4 regions of the Pararhizobium sp. PWRC1-1 genome follow, and region 2 is predicted to be linked to each of the others. Evidence: riboswitches for the same ligand, from Rfam matches in the RefSeq annotation. Region 2 holds a riboswitch; each other region holds the start of a gene.
What was found. Region 2 has a riboswitch for cobalamin ahead of ACP7E0_RS11940 (aromatic ring-hydroxylating oxygenase subunit alpha). Riboswitches for the same ligand answer to the same signal wherever they lie in the genome.
Positions count from the first base shown of each region.

Region 1: it holds a riboswitch for cobalamin, as region 2 does, so the genes downstream of both, cobU (bifunctional adenosylcobinamide kinase/adenosylcobinamide-phosphate guanylyltransferase) here and ACP7E0_RS11940 (aromatic ring-hydroxylating oxygenase subunit alpha) in region 2, are expected to answer to the same signal.
Region 3: it holds a riboswitch for cobalamin, as region 2 does, so the genes downstream of both, ACP7E0_RS30325 (ABC transporter substrate-binding protein) here and ACP7E0_RS11940 (aromatic ring-hydroxylating oxygenase subunit alpha) in region 2, are expected to answer to the same signal.
Region 4: it holds a riboswitch for cobalamin, as region 2 does, so the genes downstream of both, bluB (5,6-dimethylbenzimidazole synthase) here and ACP7E0_RS11940 (aromatic ring-hydroxylating oxygenase subunit alpha) in region 2, are expected to answer to the same signal.

Region 1 covers NZ_JAFCXE010000026.1:45,508-50,181, forward strand. The annotation lists gene ACP7E0_RS29095 (chloride channel protein) at 1-358, opposite strand, end outside; cobalamin riboswitch at 600-998, shown strand; gene cobU (bifunctional adenosylcobinamide kinase/adenosylcobinamide-phosphate guanylyltransferase) at 1,174-1,698, shown strand; gene cobW (cobalamin biosynthesis protein CobW) at 1,702-2,766, shown strand; gene cobN (cobaltochelatase subunit CobN) at 2,960-4,674, shown strand, end outside.
Region 2 covers NZ_JAFCXE010000006.1:118,096-122,769, reverse strand. The annotation lists gene ACP7E0_RS11950 (diguanylate cyclase domain-containing protein) at 1-545, shown strand, start outside; gene ACP7E0_RS11945 (DUF6656 family protein) at 546-1,151, opposite strand; cobalamin riboswitch at 1,507-1,705, shown strand; gene ACP7E0_RS11940 (aromatic ring-hydroxylating oxygenase subunit alpha) at 1,829-3,079, shown strand; gene ACP7E0_RS11935 (2Fe-2S iron-sulfur cluster-binding protein) at 3,081-4,178, shown strand; gene ACP7E0_RS11930 (hypothetical protein) at 4,501-4,674, shown strand, end outside.
Region 3 covers NZ_JAFCXE010000029.1:15,349-20,022, reverse strand. The annotation lists gene gcvA (transcriptional regulator GcvA) at 1-865, opposite strand, end outside; gene ACP7E0_RS30335 (SDR family oxidoreductase) at 970-1,674, shown strand; gene ACP7E0_RS30330 (zinc-binding dehydrogenase) at 1,826-2,137, opposite strand; cobalamin riboswitch at 2,142-2,379, shown strand; gene ACP7E0_RS30325 (ABC transporter substrate-binding protein) at 2,664-3,656, shown strand; gene ACP7E0_RS30320 (FecCD family ABC transporter permease) at 3,653-4,674, shown strand, end outside.
Region 4 covers NZ_JAFCXE010000007.1:173,271-177,944, forward strand. The annotation lists gene ACP7E0_RS13535 (DUF2865 domain-containing protein) at 130-1,275, shown strand; gene bluB (5,6-dimethylbenzimidazole synthase) at 1,276-1,968, opposite strand; cobalamin riboswitch at 2,013-2,223, opposite strand; gene ACP7E0_RS13545 (SDR family oxidoreductase) at 2,267-3,088, opposite strand; gene ACP7E0_RS13550 (phytanoyl-CoA dioxygenase family protein) at 3,177-4,370, opposite strand; gene ACP7E0_RS13555 (LacI family DNA-binding transcriptional regulator) at 4,475-4,674, shown strand, end outside.

The DNA of each region.
Region 1 (4,674 bases), on a different contig from region 2:
CACCATGCAGCGCGTTCGCCTCGATCGGGTCGACCATCGGCTTCTTGCGCCACGACGCCAGAACGACCATCACCAGGCCGAGAATGATCCCACCGGCCACCGGCGCGATCAATATGGAAATTTCGCCCTGCAGATTGCTGGAACTCAGCCTTTCGTCATCGGCAATGCCGAAGATCAGGCTGTGCAGGCGGCTCGATATGATGCTCATCGCGGTGACGGCAAGACCCGACGTAACACCGACGATCATGCCCGCGACGACCAGGCCGAGTTCGCTCCGCCGCGCAAAGGCCCGCATGCGCCCGAGATCGAAAAGCAGCGAGAGATAGCCGAGCCGCCGCAGGTTAAGTTTCGGAATCATCTTCAGCTTCATTGCCTGGCCATCCTGTCTCTGCGCCGTCGTGGGCATTTCCGCTTTTCTTCGAATTGCGAAAACGGCCTGTCTTTTTTTCTACGCAATTTCGGACGCAAAACCGCTGCGCACTTCCGCTGGAATTGCTCTAGAAGGCATGGTCTGGGAGATCAAGCTTAGTCTTGCCGAGGCCGGGCCAAACCATGGCGGCGAGTGAGTGCCGCAATTGACTTGATCCAGGCGAGCGCCTAATCATCGGTCATTGGATGGTTCCCGATATGCCGTTTGCATGTCGGGAGTAAATGGGAATGCGACGGGCCGGACCCAGACCGGGCGTCCTTATCGCAGCCGACCCCGCGACTGTAGAACGGTCAGGGTTCGCCATCCGGGAAAGCCGATGTTACCGGACTGTCCGTATTCGCGGCAGCGGCATGGATCGGCCCAACCGGAAAAGCCACTGGAGTGACGTCACGATCAGCCGGGGCCGGACGCCTCTATTATCTACGAATCGTCCACCTCTTCGTGATGCCCGTCGATTGCGGTAACGCAATCTGGCGCAAAACACTCCGGGAAGGCGAGGCGAACCCGTTCGTCCCATTTGGGGCGTGGCGCCGTGAGCCAGGAGACCTGCCATCCTCAAGGGCCCCGTTTTAGATTGGGGTTCGCCCAACCCAGGGAGAGATACTCCCGATGCCAGCACGGAGGTTGTCATGGCTTTATCATCCCGTCCCCGGAACGGCCTGTTTCGCGTTGCCGCGAATGCTGGTTTTCGTGAGCCAAGAATTCTTGTTCTTTCCGGCGCGCGCTGAGGCCGGGATCATTTCATGACATCGATACAGTCAGGCAGCGTGCTGGTTCTGGGCGGCGCCCGTTCCGGCAAATCCACCTTCGCCGAAAAACTCGTGACGGCGTCGGGTCTGCGCATGCATTACGTCGCGACCGGAAGGGCTTGGGACGACGAGATGCAGGCAAGGATTACCGAGCATCGCGATCGCCGCGGACCAGAGTGGCAGACCCATGAAGAGCCTCTCGATCTTGCCGGCTGCCTGAAGGCGATCGATGCGCCTGATCGCATCGTTCTGATCGATTGCCTGACGCTCTGGGTCACTAATCTGATGATGGAGCATCGGGATATTGCGGCGGAATTTAAACGGCTTGCGGCCTATGTGCCGCAGGCAAAAGCCCGGCTGGTCTTCGTTTCGAACGAGGTCGGCCTGGGCATCGTGCCGGAAAACCGGATGGCGCGTGACTTTCGCGACCATGCCGGCCGGCTGCACCAAATCGTTGCGGAGATATCCGCAGACGTCTATTTCATCGCGGCTGGATTGCCGCTGAAAATGAAGGGTTGATCCATGACTATTGAAAAGGCCGTCCACGGCAAGATCCCGGCGACCGTCATTACCGGCTTTCTCGGTGCCGGCAAGACGACGATGATCCGCAACATCCTGCAGAATGCTGGCGGCCGCCGCATCGCGCTGATCATCAACGAATTCGGCGATCTTGGCGTCGATGGCGACGTCCTGAAGGGCTGCGGCGCCGAAGCGTGCAGCGAGGACGATATCATCGAGCTGACCAATGGCTGCATCTGCTGCACCGTCGCCGATGATTTCATCCCGACCATGACCAAACTGCTGGAGCGCGAGAGCCGCCCGGACCATATCATCATCGAAACGTCCGGTCTGGCGCTGCCACAGCCGCTGATCGCAGCCTTCAACTGGCCGGATATCCGCACGCAGGTCACCGTCGATGGCGTCATCACCGTTGTCGATAGTGCAGCTGTTGCGGCCGGACGGTTTGCCGACGATCATGACAAGGTCGATGCGCTGCGCGTCAACGACGACAATCTCGATCACGAAAGCCCGATCGAGGAACTGTTCGAAGACCAGCTGACCGCGGCCGACCTGATCATCCTCAACAAGACCGACCTGCTCGATTCGACCGGCCTTGCCTTTGTCCGCAACGAGGTCTCTTCGCGCACCCACCGCAAGCCGACGATGATCGAGGCGAAGAACGGCGAGGTTTCCGCCGCCGTCCTGCTCGGCCTTGGTGTCGGCACCGAAAGCGACATCGCCAACCGTAAATCCCATCACGAGATGCAGCATGAGGCCGGCGAGGAGCATAGCCATGACGAATTCGACAGCTTCATCGTTGAACTGGGGTCCATTACCGATCCCGCCAGTTTCATCGAAAAGCTGAAGCGGATCATCGCAGAGCACGACGTGCTGCGCCTGAAGGGCTTTGCCGATATTCCCGGCAAGCCGATGCGCCTTTTGATCCAGGGCGTCGGCGCCCGCATTGACCAGTATTTCGACCGCCCCTGGGCTGCCGGCGAAGTGCGCCGCACGCGCCTGGTCGTCATCGGCCTGCACGACATGGATGAAGCGGCCGTGCGTGCTGCGATCGCTGCGGCGGTTTGACAATGGTGAGCGCGGCGTACCCCCCTCTGTCCTGGCGGACATCTCCCCCACAAGGGGGGAGATCAGCTGTGGCTGCCTCGCGCTCAAATTTCTTGGTGCAAGCGTCCCGGCACCGCGCGGCCCCGATCTTCCCCCTTGTGGGGGAGATGTCACGGAGTGACAGAGGGGGGTATCGCTGCCTTTGGGGAATACCATGCATCTCCTCCTAGCTCAGAAAGGCACGATTACCGACGGCGAGGAAGCGATCGATCTCGGTCAATCACCAGCCGATATCCTGTTCCTGTCGGCAGCGGATACCGAGCTTTCGTCGATTGCTGGCGCGCACCGCACGCGTGGAGGAAAGTCGAGCCTGCGGGTGGCAAGCCTTCTGACGCTCAAGCACCCGATGTCGGTCGATACCTATGTCGAGCGCACGGCGCGTCATGCCAAGCTGATCATCGTTCGCCCACTCGGCGGCGCCAGCTATTTTCAATATGTGCTGGAGGCGCTGCATGCAGCCGCCGTCACCCATAAATTCCAGATTGCCGTGCTGCCGGGCTGCGACAAGCCCGATCCCGGGTTGGAGCCGTTCTCGACCGTCTCTGCGGAAGACCGCAACCGCATGTGGGCCTATTTCACCGAAGGCGGCGCCGACAACATGGCGCGGCTGCTGCGCTATGCCGAGGCGCTGATCGACGGCGCGGAAAAACCGGAATCGGCAGCACCGCTGATGAAGGCGGGGATCTGGTGGCCGGGGCAGGGTGTGATCGGGGTCGAGGCTTGGAAAAAGGCCGCTGGGTTTGCTGCTTTCGGCGAGATTTCCCCCTCTGTCAGCGCTGCTGACATCTCCCCCTCAAGGGGGGAGAATGGCCTGCCGCACCCGGACGAGCCGGCAGCTTTTACTGTTGCGGCGAATTTACTGAAGGAGCGAGAGCTGTCACCAGCGATCTCCCCCCTTGAGGGGGAGATGCCCGATAGGGCAGAGGGGGGTATGCTTCCGGGAAACAAGAGCATCCCCTCCCATTTGAAGCCGGTAGCGGGAGAGGGACTCGAACCCCCGACAGTCGCCCTCTGCTTCTACCGTGCGCTGGTCCAAAGCGGCGAAACAAAACCTGTCGAAGCCCTGATCGAAGCGCTCAGTGCCGAAGGTTTGACAGTGCTGCCGGTGTTCGTGTCCAGCCTCAAGGATGCCGTGTCGATCGGCACGCTACAGGCGATCTTCGGTGAGGTACCGCCCACAGTGGTGATGAATGCGACGGGGTTTGCTGTTTCCGCGCCCGGCGCCGACCGTAAGTCGACCGTGCTTGAATTTTCCGATGCGCCGGTCCTTCAGGTGATCTTTTCCGGCTCGTCGCGGGCCGCATGGGAATCCTCGCCGCAGGGCCTGATGGCTCGCGATCTGGCGATGAACGTGGCGCTGCCGGAAGTCGATGGCCGCATCCTGTCGCGGGCCGTCTCGTTCAAGGCAGCGGCTGTCTATGACACCGATGTCGAGGCCAATATCGTCGGCCACGAGCCTCTCGCTGACCGCGTCGCCTTTGCGGCCAAGCTTGCGGCAAACTGGGCGAGGTTGCGTCAAGCGGCACCGGCTGAGCGCCGCGTGGCGATCATCATGGCGAACTATCCCAATCGCGACGGGCGGCTTGGCAATGGCGTCGGCCTCGATACACCGGCCGGGACGATCGAAGTGATGAAGGCGATGGCCACCGAAGGCTACGGCATCGATTCCATCCCTACCGACGGCGACGCGCTGATCCGCCACCTGATGGACGGCCCGACCAATTCGGTACGGGCGGATTGTCAGATCCGCGAAACGCTTTCGTTGAATCAATACAACACCTTCTTTGCGTCCCTTCCCGTTCAGATTCAGGCTGAAGTCACCGGCCGATGGGGCGAACCGCAAAGCGATCCGTTCTTCCGCGATGGCCA
Region 2 (4,674 bases):
GGAAGTTTTCGGATACGGTGACGGGGCTTGCCAATCGCCGTGCCTTCAACAAGGCGCTCGCCAAGGTCTATGCCGATCCCGATCTGCCGCTTGCCTGTGGCATCGCCATTGCCGAACCGGATACCAGCCGGCGCCTGTCGGCAGAACAGGCGGCCGCATTGGCTGAACCGCTGGCCCGGCATATCGGCGGCATTATCCAGCAGGCTTTTCCCTCAAGCGAACTGGTCGCCCGTTTTGACGGCACCCGCTTCGGTTTTCTGGTCAACGCAGGCGGGGAGCGGGAAGTGGTGCGGCTTGTGGCACTTTTGCGCTCGGCCTTGCGCGGCACGCATTTCAAACATCCAAAGACCGGACGCGACCTCGGCTGTGTGACGCTGTCGGTGGGCATTTGTATGTCGGACGACGCCGGCAACGCCTTCGATCTCGTCAATACGGCCGAAAAAGCGCTCGCCAGGGCGCAGGGCAAGGGCGGAGACCAGACGATCGTTCATGGAGCCGAAAACGAGCAACCGCCCGGACGCGACTGGCTGATCTACAAGCAGTGATCAGAGGCTGCTGATGATCTTGCGGAGCTGTTCGTTGCGGGCGCCGAGCAGAAGCACGTTCTTCAGCGCTTCCTTCGGATCGCGGGTGCGAAACAACAGCCCGTTGTCATGCACCGCACGGTTGACCGTCAACTTGCCTGCTTCGGCGTCCATCTCGGTTGCGACAGCGAAATACATCCGTGCGTAACCGAGCTTGATCTTCTCAAAAAAATGCTGGTCGTCGCCGATATCGGAGAAGAAATTGGCAATGTAGAACGACCAGCGGACATCCTCGAACTTGGCAAATTTCGTCCGCGCGGCCGTCACATGACAATAGCCGAGATGCGGGCTACCCGCGAGTGTGCGGTGAAAAAGCATCTTCGGGAAGCGGATCGAGCGATGGAAGCCGTTGATCCGGTCATGGGTGACCGTGCCGGCGGCCTCGAGTTTCCTGCCGGTGCGGGTGGCCACTTCCTGGTACGTCAGGTAGCGCTTTTCGGTCGGACTCCATTCCTGCTGGTGGCGGTTGATCCGGCCCGTGCGCAGGAATTCCGTATAGATCGCAGCCTTCGGTGATTGAACTGGCTGCTTGATCGCGGCGGCATCGAAATATCTCAGGTTTGACATCGGCCTGTACCAGACTGTGGCGGAGTGCGGGTAAAGCACACCGGCGCGTAATCGCTTGTGAAACGAAGCTATCGCGTTATGGTTAATGCAGTCTTGCCAGGCGCCAACCTTTTCCCTCGGTCGTTTGGCAAGGGCAGCGGCCGTATCTGTCTCGCGGGATGTCGCAAAGAGGCTGCGTCTTGGCCGATTGCCGAAGCGTTGTGCGGAAAACCGGACTTTTGCTTCAAATTCAGCAGATCATATTGTTTATGCTTATAAAATAGCCAGATTGACCATGGCTCCAAGCAATATGTTCCGTGTCGTCATTCTGGAATCGGATGTCGTTAATTGGCGGCTGTTTTTTCGAGCGTGAGGATTAGATGAAGACACTCAAGGTGCCGCCTTTATAGGGAAGGGCGGAGAATTGGGAAGCCGGTCGAAATCCGGCGCTGCCCCCGCAACGGTGGTGGAGTGAAACCTCGGCAAAAGGCCACTGGAGAAATCCGGGAAGGCGCCGGGATCGTCCGCAAGGACAGCTCCAGAGCCCGGAAACCAGCCTTGTGATGAAATTGATATCTGGGTTGCGGCGGGCAGCCGGAAGGAGAACCACTGTAACCACGCGCTCTCCCGGCGCGCCGGCGGTTCCTTTCCTGTCTGCTGCAACTTTCAAAAAAGTTGGCGAGCACAAGGAAATGACCATGGATCTCCGCAGTGAAGTCCTCCGCACATTGAAGAACCGGCGCGACACCCACAGTCTCGAACAGGCCTTCTACACCGATCCCGATCTCTACAGGCTCGATATGGAGGAGATCTGGTACAAGGACTGGCTGTTCATCGGCCATGACTGCGAAATCCCGAAATCCGGCAATTATTTCACCGTGCAGGTCGGCGAGTATCCGGTCGTCATCGTCCGCGACCGCTCAGGCACCGTCCGGGCGCTGCACAATTCCTGCCGCCATCGCGGCTCGCGCGTCTGCGCCGGTGCCAAGGGCTCGTCGGCCAAGCTTGTCTGTCCCTATCACCAGTGGACTTACGAGCTGGACGGCAAGCTGCTTTTTGCCCGCCAGATGGGCGAGGATTTCGACAAGAACCAGCATGGTCTGAAACCGATCCATTGCGAAACCATCGGCGGCTACATCTTCATCTGCCTTGCTGAAGAGGCCATGGATTTCAAGCCCATGCGCGACATGGTCTCGTCCTATGTCACACCGCACAATCTCAAGGACACCAAGGTCGCTTTCGAGAGCACCATCATCGAGAAGGGCAACTGGAAGCTCGTCTGGGAAAACAACCGCGAGTGCTACCACTGCGCGGCAAACCACCCCGAACTTTGCCGCACCTATCCGGAAGCCCCGACGGCCACCGGCGTGCAGGGCGCCAAGGATGATCCGATTATCGCCGCTCATTGGGCACATTGCGAATCGTCCGGCCTGCCGAGCGAATTCAAGATGGATCACAAAGGCCAGTTCCGCGTCGCCCGCATGCCGCTGATCGAGGGGGCTGAAAGCTACACCATGTCCGGCAAACGCGCCGTCAAGCGCCAGCTTTCCGACGATGTCAGTCAGTCCCATATTGGCACGCTGCTCTTGTTCCACTATCCGAGCACCTGGAACCATGTGCTGGCCGACCACGCCATCACCTTCCGCGTCCTGCCGCTTGGTCCCGAACTCACCCAGGTGACCACCAAATGGCTGGTGCACAAGGATGCCGTCGAGGGTGTGGACTACAATCTCGAAGAACTGACGCATGTCTGGACCGAAACCAACGACCAGGACCGCCAGATCGTCGAGGAAAACGCCTTCGGCATCCGCTCTCCCGCCTATCAGCCCGGTCCCTATTCGCCGGAACACGAAGGTGGGGTCATGCAGTTCGTCGAATGGTACACCAACTTCCTGGCTGATCGCCTGCAGGGCAGTTCCATCTCCACCCCTCTGGTTCGGGTTGCCTGACATGACGATTGCTTCATCCTTCCGGCACTTCGACGAACTGCAGCCGTTCAATGACCGCCAGCAGCTCCTGGAATGCATTTCCGTCACCGCCGAAGGGCCGGATGTAATGACATTCGGCTTCAAGGCCGACAAGGACAGCTGGTTTCGCTATCTGCCCGGCCAGTTCGTCACGCTAGAACTGCCGGTGGCGCCGGATGATCCGGTGATGCGCACCTACACGCTGTCCTCGACGCCGTCGCGGCCGTTTTCCGTGGCCGTCACCGTCAAGGCGCAGGCATCGAGCATCGGCACGCGCTGGATGTTCGACAACCTGAAGCCCGGCATGAAGCTGAAAGCATTCGGCCCGCTCGGCGACTTCTCCTTCGTGCGGCATCCGGGTGAAAAATACCTGTTCATCTCCGCCGGTTCCGGCATCACGCCGATGATGTCAATGACCCGCTGGATGGCCGATTGCGCCCCGCAGACGGACGCCTCTTTCCTGTCCTGCGCCCGCCAGCCGGATGATCTCTTGTTCCGTGACGAGCTGGAGAACATCTCCCGAAACATGCCCAATCTCAATCTCGGCTTCATCGTCGAGACGCATGCGCCGCGCCACAGCTGGCACGGGCTGCGCGGTCGCATCGAGACATCGAAGCTGGCGCTGCTGGCACCGGACTTCCGCGAACGCACCGTCTTCTGCTGCGGCCCCGAGCCGTTCATGCGCGGTGTCAAGTCCATGCTGGAAAGCGTCGGCTTCGACATGAACCGCTACCACGAGGAGAGCTTTCAGCCAGCCAATGCGCCGGACCCGGCGGAGCTTGCCATTCGCGCCGGTGTGGGGGAAGCGGATGCAACCGCAGTTTCCACCATCACTTTCACCATGGCCGGCAAGGACGCCAAGTGTCAGCCCGGCCAGACCATCCTGCAGACGGCGCGCGCAGCCGGTGTGCGCATCGGCGCTGCCTGCGAGGGCGGACTGTGCGGCACCTGCCGGGTGATGAAGATTTCCGGAGAGGTAGAGATGAACCACAGCGGCGGCATCCTCGACGACGAAATCGACGAAGGCTACATTTTGGCCTGCTGTTCGCGGCCGATCGGCGACGTACAGATCGAGGCGTGACGGTCTGTCGTTGCCCGATGTATCCGGCGCTCGCCCCTCATCCGCCCTGTCGCGCACCTTCTCCCCGTAAACGGGCAGAAGGACCAAGCGGCCAACTCCGTCATCCCCTCTCCCCGCCTGCGGGGAGAGGGTGAGGGGCAACCGGGCTCAAAAATATAATCGTGTGATGTACCTTGGCACTTCCGCCCGGCCTTGCCGCCGGCTGCTGCATCAACGTCAGCTCTTCAAAATGCACCCACCATCATAGGATGTTCAAGAGCAGCAAGCTTCGCGTAAGTTGCGAGGCCTAGTTTCGTAGGGCAATCGATACGGGGCGTGACATATGCGAACCAAAGATCTGACCTATGAGCTTCTCCAGGCCTCGAAGATGAGCGCCGAACGCAGCGACCAGAAGATGCTCGTGTTCCTCATCGAGATGGCACTCCTGGAGGCGGAACTGTCCATGCCGCCGACCATAGATATCAAGCGCTCCCATCCGATGCATATTCCCCAGATA
Region 3 (4,674 bases), on a different contig from region 2:
GCATGCATTTGACGTTGTCAGAATTGCGTGGCATGCGCGGATATACCAGATAGAATCCAAGTTCGTCAGCCATGTTCACATCGAAGGGACTGCACAAGCGGCCGCTCGCAAGATCGTCCTCGATCAAGGGTTCGCTCGCCAACGCAATACCCTGTCCGGCAACAGCGGCATCAATCGCCAGGGAGGCATAAGAAAACTTCACCGACTTCAGGGTGTTTACGTCCGTGGGGACGCCGGCGTGCTCCAGAAATACCGGCCACATGCCATGTGCGTCATGCAAAAGGACATGCTGCGGTAAATCCTGAACTGTCCCGAGTGGTTTTCCTGCTGCTTTGAGGGACGGACTGCATACCGCAAAAAGTTTTACTGGAAACAGCAGGTCACCCTGCAAACCCGCTCCAAAGGGCGGTTTCGTTTGGCGAACGGCGATATCAACACCATCACTTTGAAAGTTTGCCAGATTGTTTGTTGCCAGCACCTGAACTTCAATGTCAGGGTTGGCCTCGGAGAAGCGGCCAAGACGTGGAATGAGCCATTTCGTTGCGAAAGAATGTGTCACACTGATTGTGATGACTGTGTTCTGGGGTTTCAATTCTTGCGTCGCATCGGCAATCATCGATAGTGCACGTTGAACTGGCTTGAGGTAGCGCTGTCCGGCCTCGGTCAAAGCGAGTGTCCGGGGAAGCCGGTCGAACAGCTTAACGCCGAGCGAATCCTCAAGCGCCCGCACCTGCTGGGCGACGGCACCTTGAGTGACGCAAAGCTCTTCTGAAGCGACCCGAAAATTCAAATGCCGCGCAGCGCTCTCAAACATCCGAAGCGCATTGAGAGGTGGGTAACGGTAAGGTCCGCGTGCGCCAAGCATTCAATAGTTTTCCTACAGGCAGGACTATATCTTTCTGCTTAGTCTTCTGCTTCCTCCTGTGTCAACTTACCGGAATCGGCATAGCGCTTTTGAAGGGACATCAAATGGCAAATGAAAAGATCGCGGTCATCACGGCGGGCGGTAGCGGCATGGGGGCTGAAGCCGCCCGTAAGCTCGCTACGGACGGTTACAAAGTGGCAATTCTGTCGTCGTCCGGTAAAGGCGAAAAACTCGCAGCCGAACTGGGAGGCGTCGGCATAACCGGATCCAATCAATCTAATGAAGATTTGAAGAGACTGGTTGATTTGGCCATCTCCAACTGGGGCCGTATTGATGTGCTCGTCAACAGCGCGGGCCACGGTCGCCGCGCACCGATCCTCGATATATCCGATGACGATTGGCACAAGGGCTTGGACACCTACCTGCTCAACGTTGTCCGCGCGGTTCGGCTCGTCACACCGGTCATGCAGAAACAGCAATCCGGCTCCATCATCAACATCTCGACCGCATGGGCGTTCGAGCCATCCGAAATGTTCCCCACATCGGCCGTATTCCGGGCCGGTCTTGCCGCCTACACGAAGATTTTCGCGGACACCTACGCCAAGGACAATATCAGGATCAACAACGTCCTTCCGGGATGGATCGACAGCCTGCCCGCGACGGACGCGCGACGGAATAATGTGCCGATGCAGCGATACGGCAAGAGCGAGGAAATTGCGGCAACGATCGCATTCCTGGCCTCGGATGGGGCAGGGTATATCACCGGGCAGAATATTCGTGTCGACGGTGGCCTCACACGGTCCGTCTAAATCAACCCCATCGACACGAATGGATTTCGGCAAGTCATTCGACAATTCACGAAAATGGCTGTTCTCAACGCTGAGAACAGCCATTTTCACTGATACCGGCCGCAAAAGGCAGAAGGCACCGGAAAGCGTGCGGGCATTGGCAACAGCTGTCTCAGCTCTCCGCGACGCAAAGAAGTATCTTCCCGATCGCGGATCTCTCCTGCAGCAGACGATGAGCCGACGCGCCTTCTGACAGAGGAAAGACCGCAGCGATTTCGACCGAGAGTTTGCCAGAGCCGATCAGGGAAAAGAGCTTTGAAGATCGCTCTATCCTGTCCTCCCGGGTCCTGAGTACGTCCACCAATCGCCGCCGACTATCGGCTTGGATTGGAACCCCAATTGCACGCCTTGATTGCGGACGCTCACCAACAGTCCTGAGAAATGTCCTGGCCGCCAACAAACGAATTCTTGACGGCGAGATCATGCGTCCTCTAAGTGATCGGGACGGTTTCCGGAGGGATGACTCCCGACGGGATTAATAGGGAACACGGTGCGGATGACCTATATGGGGCCAAAACCGTGGCTGCCCCCGCAACTGTAAGCGGATTGCCGATATATCCTTGTGACCTCCTTCGGGATGGTCATGCCACTGTACCGAGGTGCGGGAAGGCAGATATTCGGTGCACATTCGCGAGCCAGGAGACCTGCCGTCAAAACAGTGTCCACCATCCCGGACGGGGTTGTCCGGAGAGGAGCATGAGATGACGATTTTCGACGTTTCCATTGGCGTAGCGCCTTCAATTTCCCTCCCCCGCGTAGCACACCGGCATTGTTAGTTCTCTGCGGCGCATGAGCCGTGACCGCATGTGTCTTGCATGTTTTGCCGTTTGCTCTGCCGCATGCCGGCTACCTTTTCACCTATCGCTGGTCAGGCCCGGACGGGCACTTGCCAGACTCTTAATACGAGGATCTTCATGAATCGCTACGTTTCGCGCGCTGTCTTGTTTTCTATGGCGGCGCTTTCGGCAGCCGCCCTTGCCCCGCAATCCAATGCCGCATCGACCACCTATCCGCTGACGATTACCAATTGCGGCCAACCGGTCACCTTTGAAAAGGCGCCAGGAAAGACGGTTTCCATCGGTCAGGGCATGACCGAAATCCTCTATTCGCTCGGGCTTGCCGACAAAATCGTCGGAACGGCCGTCTGGGTTGGGCCGGTATTGCCGGCCTATGCGGCGGTCAACAAATCGATCAAGCGCTTGGCCGACAATGATCCAAGCTTCGAATCCGTCGCCGGCCAGGAGCCGGATCTGGTCGCAGCCGAGTTCGAATGGCATGTCGGCACGCAAGGATCTGTCGGCAAGCGCGAGCAGTTTGCAGAGCTGGGTATCAAGACCTATGTTTCTCCCGCCGATTGCGTGGCCAAGGTCAACACCGATGGCGGCGACGGCGTGCGCAAGGAACTCTTCACGATGGGCCTGATCTATCATGAAATCAGTGAGTTAGCGCAGATCTTTGATATTCAGGATCGCGGCGATGCATTGATCGCCACCTTGAAAAAGCGCGAGGCTGATGCGGTTGCATCGCTTGGCGGATCGAGCAAAGACCTGCCGATCGCGTTCTGGTTCTCCAGCAAGGAAGTGCAAGGCGATGCCTTTATCGCCGGCAAGAACAGCGCGCCGGCCTATATCCTGAAGACGCTTGGCGCAAAGAATGTCGTCACCACCGAAGAGGAGTGGCCGCTGGTGGGCTGGGAAACGATCGCCCAGGCCAATCCTGCGGTGATCGTCATTGCGACGATGGATCGCCGCCGGTATTCGGCTGACGATCCGAAGGTCAAGATCGACTTCCTCGAAAAGGATCCGGTTACCAGCCAGCTTGACGCCGTCAAGAACAAGCATTTCGTCGAGATGGACGCGCAGTCGATGAACCCGACCATTCGAACGATCGACGGTCTTGAAATTCTTGCTGCCGGCATCAAGTCGTTCGGTCTGGCGAAATGAGCCAAGGTCTGATGACCCGGCAGGGATGGGGAGCGCTTGCCGCGCTCTGCATTCTTTCCATCCTTGTGTTGGGTTTTGCCGTCAGCCTTGCGGTGTCAATCGGTGAAATCTCCATTCCGATCGGTACGACTGTCAAAGCAGTCGGCAACCGCCTGTTCGGAACCGGGTTCGAGCTGAGCCGCATTCATGAGGGCATCATCTGGGACTACCGTCTGAGCCGGGCGCTGGTTGCGGCGAGTTCGGGCGTTGCGCTAGCGCTTTCTGGCGCGATCCTGCAGGCCCTGCTGCGCAATCCGCTGGCGGAGCCATACGTTCTGGGGGTTTCCGCCGGTGCATCGACAGGCGCCGTTGCGGTGATGATCCTCGGTCTTGGTTATGGTGTTTTAACATTGTCTGCCGGGGCGTTTATCGGTGCGGTGATTGCTTTTCTATTCGTGTCTCTGCTCGCCACCGGGGCAGGGGGAGGGGCTGACCGGATCATTCTTGCCGGGGTGGCGGGGTCACAGCTGTTCAACGCACTGACCTCCTATATCGTCACCACGTCAGCCAATGCCGAACAGGCGCGCGGCGTGATGTTCTGGCTGCTTGGCAGTCTTTCCGGTGTGCGCTGGCCCGATGTCTACCTGGCAGGACCGGTGGCGATCATGGGCTTTGTGCTGTGCATGTTCTATGCGCGCGCGCTCGACGCGTTTACGTTCGGCACCGATGCTGCCGCAGCACTCGGCATTCCTGTTGCCCGGGTCCGCATTGTCCTTCTGGGTGTCACGGCACTTTTGACTGCAACCATGGTCAGCATTGTCGGCTCGATCGGCTTTGTCGGCCTCGTCATCCCCCACGCAGCGCGCTTCCTGGTCGGACCGGGTCATATTCGCCTTCTGCCCGCAACAGCAATGATCGGCGCCATCTTCATGGTCGTGGCGGATATCGTTTCGCGGATCATCATCCCGCAGCAAATCTTGCCCATCGGGGTCGTGACTGCCCTGTTCGGCGCCCCCGCATTTGCCTTGATCCTTTGCAA
Region 4 (4,674 bases), on a different contig from region 2:
CCCGGTTCATTTCGTACCGGCATCGTTAACGCTGGTGAGCGGACTGCGTTGCAGCCCCCTCGAATGGCGGTATGATAGGCAAAAGTCAGAGTGTGCGGGATGTTCCCGTGCACCCGGCAGAACGCCGGCATGCTCAGGCGAGAGAAATACGTGGTTTTCCGTTCGGTATCCTTCGCAGCGCGTATTGCGCCGCTCCTTCTGGTCATGGCAGCCACCGCCAATGCCTCGACGGTGTGCGAACGCCTGAATGCCGACCTTGCCAGCCTGCCGAAGATCGTCGCCTCCAACGCCAATCTGCGTGATTATACCGGAGCAATCTCACGCCAGAACCTTGATTTGCGCCAGGCCCGCAGCGATCTCCGGCGGATGGGATGCAGTTCCGGAAGCATGATCGTTGTCGGGGGCCCAAACGAGGATGCCTGCCAGAGCTTGGCTGAAGAAATCTCGCAAATGGAAATGGACCTCGAAACGCTCAAAGCCCGCAGGCAAAATCTCCTGGAGGGCGGCGCCAGCGAGATGACCCGGCGGCGCATCCATGCAGCGCTCGCTGTCAATCGCTGTGACGAGGAACAGGACGAAGTCTTGAGGGCTGCGGTCGAGGAACCCGAAACCCATCGCAATATCCTTGAGGACCTGCCGCCGGTCAGCGAAGACTACCGGGACCAGCAGGGGGCTGATGTCACCGATTTCAGGATGCAGCCCGATAGTTTTGGGCCGCATGACAATTTCGGGCCGTATGACGGATTTGGGCCGGGCGCGGACTATCCCGGCAGCCTGCGGACACTTTGCGTGCGCACCTGTGACGGGGCGTTCTTCCCGATCTCGTCGAATTCATCGCCCGCCGATTTCGCGCGCGATGCCGAAACCTGCCAGCGGCGTTGCCCCGGAACGGAAACAACGCTCTACTATCATGCGCTGACGACGGAAGAGACGGATCAGATGGTCTCCGCCGCGACCGGCGAGCCCTATGCCGAACTGCCGACAGCTTTCGCTTACAAGACCCGCGATCTCAGCCAACCCGGCCAATGCGGCTGCCGTCCGGTGGGACAAACCGCCATCCAGCAGAGTACACCCGGCAACGGCAAGGGCGTCGTCGATCTTCGCGCTAAAAAGGCGGATGGCACGCAGGCAAAGAGCACCGTCGCCGACCGGCCCTACAATCCGCAGGATAACAAGGTTCGCGTCGTCGGTCCAAGCTTCCTGCCCTCGCAGGAAACCTCGATCGACCTCAGGCATCCCGCTGGCCCAGGCTACCAGCAGCAGCAGACCAACTGATCATTCGCTTTGTCTGACGCCCCAGGCGTCCTCGAATACCAGATCGTCAAGGGACAACCGCTGTCGCCAGCCTTTGACGGCCAGTTCCGGCTCTGAATACAGCCTATCGACGTAACCGAGGCACAGCCAGGCGATGATCTCGATATGATCGGGAATGCCGAGAACGTCCTTGATATCGTGCTCGTGGAAAATGCTGACCCAGCCGACGCCGACACCTTCGGCGCGCGCGGCAAGCCACAGGTTCTGCACGGCGCAGACGGTGGAAAACGCATCCATGCGCGGATTGTGCGTCCGGCCAAGAACGACCTTTCCTGCACGGGTCGGATCACAGGTCACACAGATGCTGACAGGCGCCTTGCGGATACCTTCGAGCTTCAGCGACCGGTATTTGTCCTGCGCCTCGCCCTCAAACATCAGCGCGGCTTCCTCGTTGGCCCGCTGAAAGGCCTTGAAGACACGGGCGCGGCGGTCCTCGTCACGGACGACAATGAAGTTCCATGGCTGCATGAAACCGACAGAAGGCGCGCTGTGGGCGGCGGCAAGCAGCCGCGCGATCACGTCGCCCGGCAAAGGCTGCGGCAGGAACTGGTCGCGCACGTCGCGGCGGGTTTCGATGGCGCGGTAGACGGCGGCGCGCTCGTCCGATGAAAATGCGTCCGCCCTCACAAGGCGGTCTTGCGGTTCAATCTGCATCGTTTGATCCCCAACAATGCGAAACCTCCCGCCGTCCGCGCAGGTTTGGTCTATCTCGTCAGGCCGGTCTTCTGACTGCGGATCAACCGGCTTTGCAACCTTCCCGGATCAGATGAAGATCCAGTGGCATAATCCTGAAAAATCTCAAGATTCATCTATGCAAAGCCGTCCCCGTTACAGCGCTGGGCACGTCCCGGATTTTCACCGGATTCCCGATTCTCCCGCTAACGCAGGCACCTGAACGAGACGATATGGACATGGTGGGCCGCCAAATGCAAGGCGGCCCACCATGATCTCATCACATGGCCGCGACCGGATGCGGCGAACCGTCATAGGCGCCCCAGATCGACTGATCGAAGCAGATCACCGAGCCGGTCATCAGACCGGATTCACCGGAAGCCAGATAGGCGCAGGCACGCGCCACCTCGGCCGGATCGACCAGACGGCCGAAGGGCTGGCTTGCCGCTGCCTTCTCCAGCCAGTCGCTGGCCGCACCATGATATTCGCGCTGGATACGATCCTCGCCTTCCGACGCCATCCAGCCGATGTTGAGGCCATTGACGCGGATCCGGTTACGCAGCACAGCGTAGGCGGTGTTCTTGGTCAGCGTTTCCAAAGCCCCCTTGGAGGCGCAATAGGCTGCAATGAACGGCTGGCCGGCCTTGGCCGACATCGAGCCGATATTGACGATGGTTCCCTCGATCTTCTCCCGGCGCATGACGTTGATCGCCTCCTGCATCAGGAAAAATGGTGCGCGCACATTGACGGCGAACATCCGGTCGAACAGTTCCGGGCTGGTATCGAGGATCGTGCCGCGGTCGGTGATCGCCGCGGCATTCACCAGCGCATCGACCCGGCCGAATTCCGTGTCGCAGGCGGCCACCACCTTGCGCGCATCCTCCACCCGTTCGAGATCGGCCTGCACATAGACGACCTTGGTGCCGGTGGCCTTGCCGATTTCGGCGGCCTTGGCCTCGCCCTTGGCGGCATTGCGGCCACAAATCACGATGCCTGCCGCGCCGCGCTCGGCAAACAGCGTCGCGATCGCCGCCCCCAGCCCTTGCGTACCACCGGTCACGATCGCGATCTTGCCGTCCAGGCGGCCATAGTCATTGCTCATTGTTTTTCCTCCGTTTTTGATGTCGCCGATGCCAAAAAACTCCCGCCCGGCATTCGGGCAGGAGTTCAAATTGTAGGATATGGTTCCGTTAGCTGAGCTTCTTCTCCGACTGAGCTGCAAGCGCCGCGCTAAAGGCGGCCTCCTCCCAGCCACCCGACAGCGCTTCATGCATCAGCTGCGCCTGCGTCTTCGGGGCAAGCCCGCCAACGGGCGGGTCCCGGTCGAGATTGGTCGGGAAGGAATAGCCCTCGGCACAGGATGCGATGGCGCAAGCGGCTTCACCGCCAGACAGCCGGCCGTCCGCAAGCATTGCCTTCAAGGCCGGATAGAGCACGGCGCTCATGCGCTCCCGATTGACGGTTTCCATGGCCCGGCCGAACGCGGAGGAAACCTGCAAAAGGTTTGCAACACGCTTGATACCCTCGGAACGGTTGGTTCCGGCCGCATGGAAGAGTGCCGGATTGAAGAAGACCAGATCCCCCTTCGACAGGGGCAGCTGCACATGGTTGCGATTGAAATAGTCGCGAAACTCCTGGCGCTTCAGCGCCAGATAGCCCGGAACATAGGTCTGGCTGTAGGGCAGGAACAAAGTCGGCCCGCTTTCGAGCGGCATGTCGCAATGAGCAACCGCACCCTGCAGCGTCAGGACCGGCGACAGGCGATGGACATGCGCCGGAAACTGCTCGATCACCGATGATGTCTGAAAGCCGAGATGGTAATCCCGATGCGCCGATTGTGCCGCTCCGCCCGGATTGACCCTGTTGACCTGCGCGGTCATCTGGTAGTTTGGCCCGAGCCAGGCTTCGCTGACCAAGGCGATCAGCGCATTGCCATAGTAGGCGGCAAAATTCTGCGGGTCGCGCAGGCAGTGCTTTTCCAGCGAATTCCAGATCCGGTCATTGGCGCCCGGCTTGGCAAAATGGTCGCCGCCGCCGCTATTGGTCCGATGCTGCTCGTTGATGATATCGTCAAAAATGCGGCTTGCCGCATCGATGACGGCCGCGTCCTCAAACGCCCGCTTCAGCACCATGACACCAGGCCCTGTCGCAAATGCCTCGCAAATTTCGGCCAGCACCGCCCAGCGCCCCTCGCCCGAAACCGCGGCCTTCAGCACACTGGCGCTGTCGTAGATCAAAACGTTCTTCTCGACGGCCGCCGCATGCGGATAGTCGGCAAGCTGCGTCGTGCGCTCCACCTCGGCGCGGAAATCGTCAAGGTCGCAGGCGACTTCCGTCAGCCAGACCCGGTCCGCACGCTGCGTCAACATATTGTCGGTCTTCATCCCATTTCCTCCCGCCGGATGTCTGTCGTTGACCGCACTATACGCTGAGGAAAAAGCTGATATAGAGCAGAAATACCTCAAAAAACCATCAGAATGGAGCGACGGTGGCCCACGAATTTCTGGTCAAGGACATCGCTTTTCAGGCCGGCCTCAGCATCGCCACCGTCGATCGCGTCCTCAACGGGCGCCCTGGTGTGCGCAAACAGACAGAACTGCGCATCCACGCCGCAATCCGCGAGTTGGAGAAGCAACAGGCCGGCATCGAGGTCCAAGGCCGCAAATTCGGCATCGACATCATCATGGA